3 regions of the Paludibacterium sp. B53371 genome follow, and region 1 is predicted to be linked to each of the others. Evidence: predicted binding sites of a transcription regulator. Region 1 holds the regulator's gene; each other region holds the start of a gene.
What was found. Region 1 encodes sigma-54, which starts transcription at its own class of promoters, with help from an activator protein. Its sites were predicted from a motif close to CTGGCACGCTTCATGCTT; they were not measured.

Region 1 (4,263 bases):
TGAGCAAGGGCGCGTCCTGCAGCACATGATTGCCGACAGACTGTGGCAGTACCCCAACCAGCGCGAGCTGTATTTCAATCAGGGCAACATCGCGCTGTTCAAGAATGGACAGCTGGATTACACGCTGATCGCCGACAACGGGCGTTACAATACCGAGTCGCGCGTCGCGTTCCTTGAGCATAAGGCGCATCTGCAGAAACCGGCGGTCGCGGGTCAGCCGCCGATGACGCTGGACAGCTCTGCCATGACCGTCGACACCGTCCGTCACTACGCCAGCTCACCGATGCCGACCACCGTTCACTATGGCAGCAGTGTCGCCAATTCGACGGGTTTCAATTACGACCAAAAGACCGGCATCGTGAACATGCTGTCTTATGCAAAGGCCACTTATGTTCAATAAATCCGCCCTGCTGCTGACACTCCTTGCCCTGGCCACCCCGCTGGCGTTCGCCGAAAAAGCCGACAGCGGCAAGCCGATCCAGATCAGCGCCGACCGCGCCACGCTCGACCAGATCAAGGGCATCACCGAATGGGATGGCGCGGTCGTGGTCATCCAGGGCACCATGCTGATGCATGCCGACCACCTGACGGTCACCCGTGACGCTCAGGGCAATCAGACCATGATCGCCACCGGCAAGCTGGTCACCTTCCGTCAGAAGGCGGATGATACGCCGGAAAAGAAAAATGTCTGGATCGACGGGCAGGCCAAGCGCATCGACTACAGCACGGTCACCCATACCGCCATCCTGACCACCAATGCCCGCGTCAAGAAGGGGGATGACCTGCTGATCGGCGACGTCATCGTCTACAACACCGAAACCCAGGTCTATCAGAGCCAGGGCGGCAGCGGCAATACCGCCAACAAGGGCCGGGTCACCGCCATCATCCAGCCACAAAAGAAAGACGCCAGCAGCGGCGCCGGAAAGTGATCATGACCGATAGCGTATTGACAGTGCAGCGCCTGAAAAAGCGCTACAAGAACCGCACGGTAGTCAAGGATGTCTCGCTGCAGATCAAGAGTGGCGAAGTCGTGGGTTTGCTGGGGCCGAATGGTGCCGGCAAGACCACCAGCTTTTACATGATCGTCGGTCTGGTCGGTGCCGATGACGGTGAAATCACCATCAACGAGCAGTCCATCACCCACATGCCGATCCACCGTCGGGCGCGGCTCGGGCTGGGCTATCTGCCGCAGGAAGCCTCGATCTTCCGCAAGATGACGGTCGACGAAAACATCCGCGCCATTCTGGAGATCACCGGCTTCAAGAAAGACGAACTGGAAAAAGAGCTCGACCTGCTGCTGGATGACCTGAACATCGCCCATCTGCGCAACAGCAATGCCCTGTCGCTGTCCGGCGGCGAGCGGCGCCGGGTGGAAATTGCCCGCGTGCTGGCCACGCGGCCACGCTTCATCCTGCTGGATGAACCCTTTGCCGGGGTCGATCCGATTGCCGTCATCGACATCCAGAAGATCATTTCCTTCCTCAAGGAACGCGGTATCGGCGTACTGATCACCGACCACAACGTGCGAGAAACACTGCGGATCTGCGACCGCGCCTACATCATCAGCGACGGTGCCGTGCTGGCTGCCGGCGAGCCGGAAACACTGGTCAACGACGAGCGGGTACGCAAAGTCTACCTGGGCGAGCATTTCCATCTGTAAACCATCATGAAGCAAAGCCTCCAGCTCAAAGTCTCCCAGCAGTTGACCCTGACGCCGCAATTGCAGCAGTCGATCAAGCTGCTGCAACTGTCGACGGTCGAACTGCAAGCCGAAGTCGAACGCTATCTGCTGGAAAACCCGCTGCTCGAGCGCGATGAAGACACCCCCGGCGAACCCGGCCTGCCGGAGCGCCCGATGGAAAGCAGCCACAGCGAAGAGGTCCCGAAGCAGCAGGAGCAGGACACGGCGAGCGAACCGGGCATGGAAGCGCTGCAGGACTGGGGCAGCGGCAGCGGGACCGGCAGTGGTGGCAGCTACGACGACGAATTCGACCCCTTTTACAACGTGCCCTGTCATCAGACCCTGCGCGAGCTGTTGCTGTCGCAGCTGGGAGAAATCGACCTGCCGCAGCGCGACCACGCCGTCGTGCAACTGCTGATTGAAGAACTGGATGACGATGGCTACCTGACCACGCCACTGGCCGAACTGGTGGCCAGTCTGCCCGAAGAGCTGGCCCTGGACGAAGATGAACTGGCCGTCGGCCTGCGCATGCTGCAGCAGTTCGACCCCCCCGGCGTCGGCGCCCGCTCACTGCCCGAATCCCTGCAACTGCAACTGGCCAGATTACCGGCCAGCACCCCCGGCAAATCCCTGGCCGGCGACATCATCGCGCAGCACCTGGCCCTGCTCGGCGCCCGTGACTACACCCGCCTGCGCAAGCTGCTGGGCACCAGCGACGATGCCCTGCGCGAAGCCCAGACCCTGATCGCCCGCCTCAACCCGCGTCCGGCCAGCGGCTTCGACGCGCGCGACACCCATTACGTCACCCCGGACGTCACCGTCAGAAAGCGTAAAGGCCGCTGGGTGGCCGAGCTCAACAGCAGCGCCGTCCCGCAATTGCGCGTCAACCAGATCTACGCCCGCATGCTGTCGGAAAACCGCCAGCAATCCGGCGATCTCGGCAGTCGTCTGCAAGAGGCACGGTGGCTGGTCAAGAACATTCAACAGCGATTTGACACTATCCTGAAAGTGTCGGAAGCTATAGTCGACAAGCAGCAAGCGTTCTTTGAACAAGGCGAAGTGGCCATGCGGCCGATGATCCTGCGCAATATCGCCGATGAGCTCGGGCTGCACGAATCCACCGTCTCCAGAGTCACCACCCAGAAATATCTGCTCTGTCCCCGGGGACTTTTCGAGCTGAAATATTTCTTCGGCAGTGCCCTGGAAACCGACAGTGGCGAAGAATGCTCCGCCACCGCCATCAAGGCACATATCCGCAGGCTGATCGAACAGGAGAACCCATCCAGGCCACTGTCAGACAGCGCCATTGCCGAACAGCTATCCAGCCAGGGAATTCAGGTTGCAAGACGTACCGTTGCCAAGTATCGTGAAGCCATGCAGATAGCGCCGGTCAATCAAAGAAAGGCTCTGTAATCCAACATCCGGCTGTACGGCCGACCCGACCGTGCAGTCATCATGGCAACAAAGTAAGGAGTAAGGGTTATGAACATCAAAGTGACTGGTCTTCACCTCGAGATCACCCCGTCGTTGCGCGACTATATTGATGAGAAGCTCGAGCGCATCAGCCGCCATGTCGACGACCTGATCGATGTCTCCGTTACCCTGTCCGTGGACAAACTGGTCCAGAAAGCCGAGGTCAACGTTCACCTGTCCGGCAAGGACATCCATGTCGAAGCCACCGAGGCCGACATGTACGCCGCCATCGACCTGCTGATGGACAAGCTGGACCGTCAGGTGCTGAAGTTCAAGGAAAAGCAGACCGAGCACCGCGGCGCCCACCCGGAAGCTTCGCTGTAAAGTGACATTCAGTACTGCCGGGAACCTTCGGGTTCCCGTTTTTGTTTGCCAGACTTTTTGACGAAGCCGGTCCGCCCGGCCTCCGATGCCGCCAAACGCTATGAAACAGATCGGTAAGATTCTTTCCCGCGAGCACATCCTGCTCGACCTCGACGTCAGCAGCAAGAAAAGGGTTTTCGAGCAGGTCGGTCTGCTGATGGAAAATACCTGCGGCATCGCCCGCAGCGAGGTGTTCGATTGTCTGTTTGCCCGAGAAAAACTCGGCTCCACCGGCCTGGGTCAGGGGGTTGCCATTCCCCACGGCCGAGCCCAGGGACTCAAGGAAGCCGCGGCCATCTTCATCCGCCTGAAAGCGCCGATTCCTTTCGATGCCCCGGACGGCAAACCGGTACAAAGCCTGTTCGTCCTGCTGGTACCGGAACAGGCCACCGACCTGCACCTGCAGGTCCTGTCCGAGCTGGCGCAACTCTTCTCCAGCCGCCCGTTGCGCGAAAAAATGCTCACCGCCCAAAGCGTGGACGAGCTCTACCAGATTCTTTCCGAGTGGTCGACCCATGCCTAGCATAACCGTGCGCAAGCTTTACCAGGAAAACCAGCAAAAGCTTAATCTCAGCTGGGTTGTCGGGACGGCGGGCGCCGACAACATTATCGGCATCGACGAACAGCGCCCTACGCTGGCGCTGGTCGGCCACCTGAATTTCATCCACCCCAACCGTGTCCAGGTACTGGGCCTCGCCGAGGTCGATTACCTGAACCGGCTGGAACAGTCGGCGGCCAAAACCGCC
Region 2 (4,263 bases), 350 kb from region 1:
CGGCGTGATCCCCGGTGCCACCCGGGCCAGCGTGTCGCCATCAGCCTGCTCGGAAAGCAGCCAGTCGCGAAAATCACCCACGGTCAGATGACGCAGCGGGGCAAAGGCGACGGCATCATGCCGGTCGATGATCAGCCGTGTGACCTCATCGGCCTCATAGGGAATCAGGGCCTGCTCGAGGAAGGTGACCAGCGGCAGATCCGCCAGCAACATGCGCGCCACAATGCGTTCCTGAGCCGTCTCAGCCGCCACGCCGGCCAGGCAGTCACCCGCGCGCAATGGCGTGGCTTTCGCCATCAAGGTTTTCAGGTCGGCAAACTGGTAGCGACGCACGCCAACGGTAGAGGTATAAGCCATGACGGTTGCGGGCGCCGTAACGCCCGCCCTGTGCAGTTAACGGGTTTCTGCCGGTGCCAGATTCCCTTCCAGCAAGGCATCCGGTGCGGCGGCGGCACGATGGTGCGAAGTCAGGCGATAGTAAACATAGCCGGCCAGCAACATCACGGCGAAAATCGCCGCCAGAAGCTGATTGTAGTACACCATGGCCAGCAGACAGCCGACGGACAGGCTGAGGGCAATCGCCGGTACCAGCGGATAGGCCGGTGCACGGAAGGGGCGCGGCAGCAGCGGTTCGCTGCGGCGCAGCTTGAACAGCGCCAGCATGGAGACGATGTACATCACGATGGCGCCAAAGACCGACAGCGTGACGATATTGGCCGTCAGCGGCTGCCCGGCAATCACAATCAGGTTGTCGCTGAAGATCGCGGCGATGCCGATCACGCCACCGGCCAGAATGGCGCGGTGCGGGGTCTTGAAACGTGGATGCACGGCGGCCAGCCAGGGCGGCAGGAAGCCGGCACGGGCCAGGGCAAAGATCTGGCGCGAGTACCCCATGATGATGCCGTGGAACGAGGCGATCAGGCCGAACAGCCCGAGCCAGACCAGCATGTGCAGCCAGCCGCTGTGGCTGCCGACGATGCGCTTCATGGCCTGAGGCAGCGGGTCGTTGATATTCGCCAGGGTGCGCCAGTCACCGACGCCGCCGGCAAACACCATGACGCCCAGCGCCAGCACCACCAGCGTCAGGATGCCGGCGATATAGGCCACCGGAATGGTGCGCTGCGGATCTTTGGCCTCCTCGGCGGCCATGGCAGCGCCCTCGATGGCCAGAAAGAACCAGATGGCAAACGGCACGGCAGCCAGCATGCCGGCCAGCGCGCCGGGATGAAACTGATCCTGTCCGGCCCAGCCCGCCTGGGTAAAGTGCGCCCAGGAAAAGCCGGGGGCCACCACGCCCATGAACACCAGCAGCTCGATAATCGCCAGCACGGTGACCAGCAGCTCGAAGGTCGCGGCAATGCTCACGCCAAGGATATTCAGTGTCATGAACACCCCGTAGCAGCCGACGGCCACCCACTTGGGGCTCAGCTCGGGGAACTGGACGTTCAGATAGGCGCCGATGGCCAGGGCAATGGCCGGCGGTGCGAAGACGAACTCGCACAAGGTCGCCAGGCCGGCGATGAAGCCCCCCAGGGGACCGAAGGCCCGCCGGGCATAGGCGAAGGGACCACCGGCATGCGGAATCGAGGTCGTCAGCTCAGTAAAGCTGAAAATGAATGCGGTATACATGATGGCCACCACCAGTGCCGCCACCATGAATCCCATCGTACCGGCGCTGGCCCAGCCATAGCTCCAGCCGAAGTACTCACCGGAAATCACCAGCCCGACGGCAATGCCCCAAAGCTGCCAGGGGCCGAGGCGCTGCGCCAGTCCTCCTTGTGCTGAACTCATCTGCTTGCTCCCATACAGGTTAATGACGCAATGAGCATAGGCATGGCCGGACGGGCAACGTTATCAGAAATCGGAAAATATGCTGCACCGCAAAAAGGCAGCATGCACCGAAATCGGTCACGGTCCGCGGAGACCCCCCGCTCTGAGCGGTCTCTCCGGGCATGGCTGCAGGCATGATGCTTGCAAGGCAGAAGCCAAACCGTGTCATTTGGGGTGAGACATGAATCGCTTTCAACAGCGTCGGCTCGATGACGTGGATGAGCAGGCCAACAGTATCAGCGCCTGGCAACAGGCCTACCTGCAACTGAGTGATGGCCCCTTCCACGGTCAGCTGGACGAAATCTGCAGCGGACAGGTGCAGTTATTTCATGAATACACCAGCCTGGCCACCTGGCAACAGTGTCAGCCCTGGCGAACGGCCATCTGGTTCGGCCTGCCCTCGGACCCCGAGGTAGTGGGACTGCACTATGCCGGGCGCCCCATGAGCGGGCAGCCTTTACTGATCTGCCCGGCAGGGCAGGATTTCGATTTGCGCACACCGGGCGACTTCGGCATTTTCGGGCTGGTGGTCGATCAGGCATGGCTGGGCGAGGTCGCGGCACGTCACGGCCTGCCCTGTCAGCTGCCGGCCGCGCCGGCAGCCCTGCCCTTGTCCGGGCAGGCCTACTGGCATCTCGGTCATCATCTGCGCCTGCTACTGGCACAGCCACCCGACCGGCAGCACGCGCCACTGGAAATCCAGACCGAGCCCCTGCTGGTGAGCCTGTTGCGTCTGCTGGCCAGTACCAGGCTGCCCAGCCTGCCGGCGCCCACCCGCCACTGGGCCGTCATGGAGCGGGCGCGCGCGCTGATTGCCGATGAGCAGCACGGCGTCCATGACGTACAGACACTGGCGCGGCGTCTTTACCTGACACGACGCACGCTGCAGAACCTGACACAGGAAACGCTGGGCATCACGCCGCTGGCACTGATTCATGCCATCCGGCTGCAGGCGTTGCGCCGCGATCTGCGCGATCCGGCACAGGCTGCCATCCCGCTGGCGGAGCTGGCCTCCCGGCACGATTTCTGGCATGCCGGACAACTGGCTCAGAGCTATCGGCGCCACTTTGGCGAAGGGCTGCGTCCTGGCAGGCGTTGACAGGCGCGCTGCCTCAACCGCTGTCCTGTGCTCACCCCGCTGGCCTAACGTTCAGTTGCAGCGCGCCCCGTAGCGTCAGGGCCTGCTCCAGGGCGGGGCTCAACGCCGCACGCTGAAACTGCAGTTCCGGCTGAATCAGCGCCGAGCTGGTCCACATCGATTGCACCGTGAGTTCTGCCTTTCCCCGGCCATCGTGCTTCAATTGCGCCAGCAGTCGGGAAAAGCCATCCACGGCACTTCGTTCATGTGCACCACCCTCCGACCGCAGATAGTCATCCAGCTCGCGAGTCCATTGCATGCACAGCCCCAGGTCCGCCGTGTCGTCCAGTTTGCCCAGCACCTTGCCGATCACCTGTTGCAACAGATCCTTCATGAAATGCGACTGTTCCAGCAACGTGGCTTTTGCCAGCAATGCCGGATTTGGGTCAGATGCGGGTCCGGACGACGGTGCAGCCACTGCTGGGCTGGCGAATGCACGGAACACTTCTGCGGTACGATCTAACGAAGTGCGAAACACGCCCTCTCCCGTGGCAGAACGCATGACTTTGTCCGGGAAGGCATCGAACATCCGGGCACAGGCGAGACGCATGTCCGTGTTAAGCGCACACGCGTCCCACAGACGGGAAAACCGCACCGTGACCGGCGACATGGCCATGGCCATGGCCATGGCCAGCATCGCATTAAATATCTGCTTGCTGGCCTCCGTCGGCGTCACGCTCCCGGATGGTCCATCAATACAAATCGCGCCCGGTCTGGCGCGCGGGGCAAGCCTCGATCCAACCGGCCTCCTCTCCACGCCCGTGGACAAGTCCGCCGACTGGCGAATGCCCTCAGGGCGAGCCCGCCGGACCGGGTTCGAACGCAGGCAGACCGTCTCATCGGGCAGCGATGTCTCGCGCACAAAATCGCCGGCGGCCGCAACGGGGCGCATGGTCAGGGTATGAGAGCGATAGCGGGCGATAGCCACGTCCGGCGCAACGGCAGCGGATTGAGGGAGACCGGCAGTACTCAAAGTGGTAGAGACTGAAAGCATTTTTTCGCCTTTATCTGATTGAAAATCAGAGTGTCCACACGGCGAGCAGCAGAGGCTTTGGAATTATGGCCAGGATTTTGGCATCTGCACGATGACGTGCGGCCATGAAAGCACAGGGCCGCGGCCACACACAGCAAGGTGCGACCGCGGCCCCGGAGGACGGCGAGGGGTCAGACGTTGAACAGGAAGTGCATTACATCGCCGTCCTTGACGATGTATTCCTTGCCTTCGACGCGCATCTTGCCGGCTTCCTTGGCCTTGGCTTCACCGCCCAGTGCCACGAAGTCCTCGAAGCTGATCA
Region 3 (4,263 bases), 290 kb from region 1:
GGCAACGTGATGTCGATCTTCGCCCGCGAAACCGGTGAGGGGATGGGGTTTGATGTCGAGCTGGCCAATACCGAGCACCTGCATGCCGTTGATCATGCACCGGCGGCGATTCCGGGCGAGAAGGGCAATCAGTCTGCTTCGCCTGCCGCCCCCGAGGGCGACAAGCCCAAGGGGCCGCCCAACCTGCGCATCGTCAAGTAAGCCGGATCGAATCATCACGGGCGCTGCGGCGCCCGTTTTTCTTTGTCCGCCCGGCAGACAAAAAAAGGGGGCGCCGAAGCGCCCCAAAGTCCCTTACCACGAATTCTGTGCTTATTCGATGCGTTCACCGTGCAGAACCACGTCCAGCCCTTCGCGTTCTTCTTCTTCGGCGACACGCAGACCGACAACCAGATCGATGACTTTCAGCAGGATGAAGGTCACGATCGCGCAGTACACCGCCGTGACGCCAACCCCCAGCGCCTGAGTGGCCAGACTGCCATCGGCGCCGCCGATATGCTTGACGGCGAAGACACCGGTCAGCAGGGCGCCGAGAATGCCGCCGACGCCGTGAACACCGAAGGCATCCAGCGAGTCGTCATAGCCCAGCATGTGCTTCAGGCCGGTGGCACCCCAGAAGCAGACCACCCCGGCAGCGATGCCGATGATCAGGGCACCCTGTACATCGACGAAACCGGAGGCCGGCGTGATGGCCACCAGGCCGGCGACGGCGCCGGAGGCGATGCCGAGCACGGACGGCTTTTTCTTGGTCAGCCATTCGGCAAACATCCAGGCCAGTGCCGCCGCGGCAGTGGCGATCTGGGTGGTGACCATGGCCATGGCGGCGCGCCCATCGGCGACGACCGCGGAGCCGGCGTTGAAGCCGAACCAGCCTACCCACAGCATCGAAGCGCCAATCAGCGTCAGGACCAGGTTATGCGGCGGCATGGCTTCCTTGCCGAAGCCGACACGCTTGCCCATCACCAGGGCACAGACCAGACCGGCGATACCGGCATTGATGTGCACCACTGTGCCGCCGGCAAAATCCAGGACCCCCTTGCCGGCCATCCATCCGCCCGGTGCCCACACCCAGTGGGCGACCGGCGCGTAGACCAGAATCGACCACAGGGTCATGAAGATCAGCATGGCGGAGAACTTCATCCGCTCGGCAAAGGCACCGGTGATCAGTGCCGGCGTGATGATGGCAAAGGTCATCTGGAACATCATGAAGACTGCTTCAGGAATGGTGCCGGCGCTCGGGTGGACGCTGATCTTCTTGACGTCACTGAGGTAGTCCATGCCCTGCAGGAAGGCGCGGCTGAGGTCGCCGATGTACGGCGAGCCGACCGTAAAGGCCAGGCTGTACCCGATGACCGTCCAGATGATCGTGACCAGTGCGGTAATGGCAAAGCTCTGCATCAGGGTCGCCAGGACGTTCTTCTTGCGTACCATGCCACCGTAGAACAGCGCCAGACCCGGGATGGTCATGAACAGAACCAGCGCGGTCGAGGTCATCATCCAGGCCGTGTCACCGGAGTTGATGACCTTGAAGTCTTGCAGTGCCGGACCTGCCGGCGCATCGGCCAAAGCCGGCAGGGCAAGAAACAGCCCGACCAGACCCAGCGCAGTGATGGTTTTCTTCATCTCTATTCCCCCCTGTCCAATGATCAAACTGCGTCCACGCCGGTTTCGCCCGTCCGGATACGGACAACCTGCAGCAGATCCACGACAAAAATCTTGCCGTCACCGATCTTGCCGGTACGCGCCGATTTCTCGATGGCTTCGACGACCTGATCAAGCAGGGCATCGTCGATGGCGATTTCCAGTTTGACCTTGGGCAGGAAGTCCACCACATACTCTGCGCCGCGATAGAGTTCGGTGTGTCCCTTCTGGCGCCCGAAGCCTTTGACTTCCGAGACGGTGATACCTTGTACGCCGATGGCCGAGAGGGCCTCGCGTACTTCGTCAAGCTTGAACGGCTTGATAATCGCTGTGACCAATTTCATGACCTCTCCTTTGCTGTCCCTGATCCTGCTGATGTTTTGTAGACTTCATATGCTGCATTGCAGAAAACATGCCAGCCTCACACTGTTGTGAGAAAAAAATTCCGCGAGCAGACTGAATGCCTTATCCAGCCAGCATTTCGGCCGCTTGAAAAAAGCAGGCTGTCTGTTCGTCCGCGTTGTTGTCTGAACGAGGGCAGGGCGGTGATGCGGGGGCGCAGGTCCGGCTCGTCTGTTCATGCACCATGCTGGTGCGTTGGCTGGCAAGTCTGGTGCATGCCACGGACACTGCGGGAGCTGGGGCTTTTTGCTACACTCAAGCCGGATTTCAATCAGACCGAATACGAACGGAGTATTGCCATGCTTAGTCAGAAACTGTTCGAGGAATTGAGCAGCAAAATCAGTGAGACCATCGCCGCTAGCCCGGTTCGGGATGTGGAGAAAAACCTCAAGGCCATGATGGCCGCGACTTTCAGCAAGCTGGATCTGGTTACCCGCGAGGAGTTCGAGGTGCAGCAGGAGGTACTGGTTCGCACCCGCGAGCAGCTGGCTCGGCTGGAGGAGCGTCTGGCGCGTCTGGAAGGGGCGTCGGATGAGGCTGCGGAACACGGCCACGCCTGATTGCGGCGATGAAGCTCGCCGTGGTGCATAGTCGGGCGCTGGATGGTGCGGATGCGCCCGACGTGGAAGTGGAAGTGCATCTTTCAGCGGGGTTGCCCGCTTTTCATATCGTTGGTTTGCCTGATACCGAGGTCAAGGAGAGTCGCGACAGGGTCCGCAGCGCGATTCAGACCTCCGGCTTTGAATTTCCCGCCAGCAAGATCATCGTCAGCCTGGCGCCGGCTGACCTGCCCAAGGCCTCCGGCCGTTTCGATCTGCCGATTGCGCTGGGCATCCTGGCCGCTTCCGGCCAACTGCTGGCAGCGCCACTTGCCCGGCATGAGTTCGCCGGCGAGCTGGGGCTGTCCGGGCAGTTGCGGCCGGTGCGCGGTGCGCTGGCGATGGCCTGTCATGCGGCCCGTGCTGAACGTTGCCTGGTGCTGCCCACGGCCAGTGCGGCCGAGGCGGCGCTGGTGCCCGGCGTGCAGGTTTTGCAGGCAGACAGCCTGCTGCAGGTCTGTGCGCATCTCAATGGTGTGCAGGCGCTGAGTATCGCCGAGGCGAAGTCTCCGCCGTGTGGTCGTTTGCTGCCGGATCTTGCCGAGGTGCGCGGGCAGGGCGTTGCCCGTCATGCTCTCGAACTGGCGGCGGCTGGGGGCCACAGCCTGCTGATGATCGGGGCGCCGGGCTGTGGCAAGAGCATGCTGGCGGCGCGTCTGCCCGGTATTCTGCCCGTGATGAGCGAAGCGGAGGCGCTGGAGTGTGCTGCGCTGCATTCCCTCAGCTCGCAGGGCTTCGATCCGGCGGACTGGCGCCAGCGTCCCTTTCGCGCCCCGCATCATGGCAGTTCGGTCGCGGCGCTGGTGGGGGGCGGCAGCGTGCCCAGACCGGGGGAAATCACGCTGGCGCATCATGGGGTGCTGTTCCTGGATGAAATGCCCGAGTTCGAACGACGGGCTCTGGAGGCGCTGCGCGAGCCCATGGAGACCGGGGTGGTCCATCTGGCGCGCGCCGCACGCCGTTTCTCCTTCCCGGCCCGTTTTCAGCTGGTGGCGGCCATGAATCCCTGCCCCTGTGGCTATGCCGGGGATGTCTCGGGAAGATGTCTGTGTTCGCCTGAGCAAATTTCGCGTTATCGCGGTAAAATCTCCGGCCCCCTGCTGGATCGTATCGACATGCAGGTGGAAATGGCGGGGCACACGCCTGCCGAGCTGTTGCAAAACGGCCCGGGAGAAGGGTCCGCCCTCGTGCTGCAGCGTGTGCAGATGGCGCGTGAGCGTCAACTGCATCGCCAGGGCAAGGTGAATGCTTTTTTGACGGCAGGTGAACTTGAGCGCTATTGCCGTGTCGAAACCGGTTTGCTTGAGTTTCTTGCTGAGTTGTTGGGGCGACTGCATCTGTCTGCACGCGCCTTGCATCGAACCTTGCGTCTGGCGCTGACCCTGGCCGATCTGGCCGGGTTGGCAAAGGTTGGTCGCGCGCAGGTGTTGCAGGCCGTGCAACTGAGGAGGCAGACCTTCGCGCGGCAGTAGTCCTCTTCTGTTTTAGGCGGGATAATGCCTGAATCAATCAACTTGGTATGTCATTGATGGGTCATCGTGATTTGAAGAATTCTTCTCGGCCGGCACGCAGTCATGCGACCAGCAAACGTAGTGGCGGTGGTGGTGGGGTGATGATGGGC

Region 2: a site for sigma-54 is predicted at 1,961-1,978, ahead of eat (ethanolamine permease). Genes of this name have one in related genera too.
Region 3: a site for sigma-54 is predicted at 2,043-2,060, ahead of glnK (P-II family nitrogen regulator). Genes of this name have one in related genera too.

What each region holds. Positions count from the first base shown of each region.
Region 1 is NZ_CP069163.1:2,628,570-2,632,832, forward strand. Features, by position in the region: gene lptC (LPS export ABC transporter periplasmic protein LptC) at 1-400, shown strand, start outside; gene lptA (lipopolysaccharide transport periplasmic protein LptA) at 390-929, shown strand; gene lptB (LPS export ABC transporter ATP-binding protein) at 932-1,660, shown strand; gene JNO51_RS12570 (RNA polymerase factor sigma-54) at 1,667-3,094, shown strand; gene hpf (ribosome hibernation-promoting factor, HPF/YfiA family) at 3,164-3,478, shown strand; gene ptsN (PTS IIA-like nitrogen regulatory protein PtsN) at 3,579-4,040, shown strand; gene hprK (HPr(Ser) kinase/phosphatase) at 4,033-4,263, shown strand, end outside.
Region 2 is NZ_CP069163.1:2,977,063-2,981,325, forward strand. Features, by position in the region: gene JNO51_RS14145 (ethanolamine ammonia-lyase subunit EutB) at 1-357, opposite strand, end outside; gene eat (ethanolamine permease) at 394-1,791, opposite strand; gene JNO51_RS14155 (helix-turn-helix domain-containing protein) at 2,012-2,929, shown strand; gene JNO51_RS14160 (hypothetical protein) at 2,961-3,896, opposite strand; gene ychF (redox-regulated ATPase YchF) at 4,133-4,263, opposite strand, start outside.
Region 3 is NZ_CP069163.1:2,921,351-2,925,613, reverse strand. Features, by position in the region: gene JNO51_RS13930 (ClpXP protease specificity-enhancing factor) at 1-201, shown strand, start outside; gene JNO51_RS13925 (ammonium transporter) at 313-1,623, opposite strand; gene glnK (P-II family nitrogen regulator) at 1,647-1,985, opposite strand; gene JNO51_RS13915 (accessory factor UbiK family protein) at 2,343-2,603, shown strand; gene JNO51_RS13910 (YifB family Mg chelatase-like AAA ATPase) at 2,612-4,114, shown strand; gene JNO51_RS13905 (SPOR domain-containing protein) at 4,186-4,263, shown strand, end outside.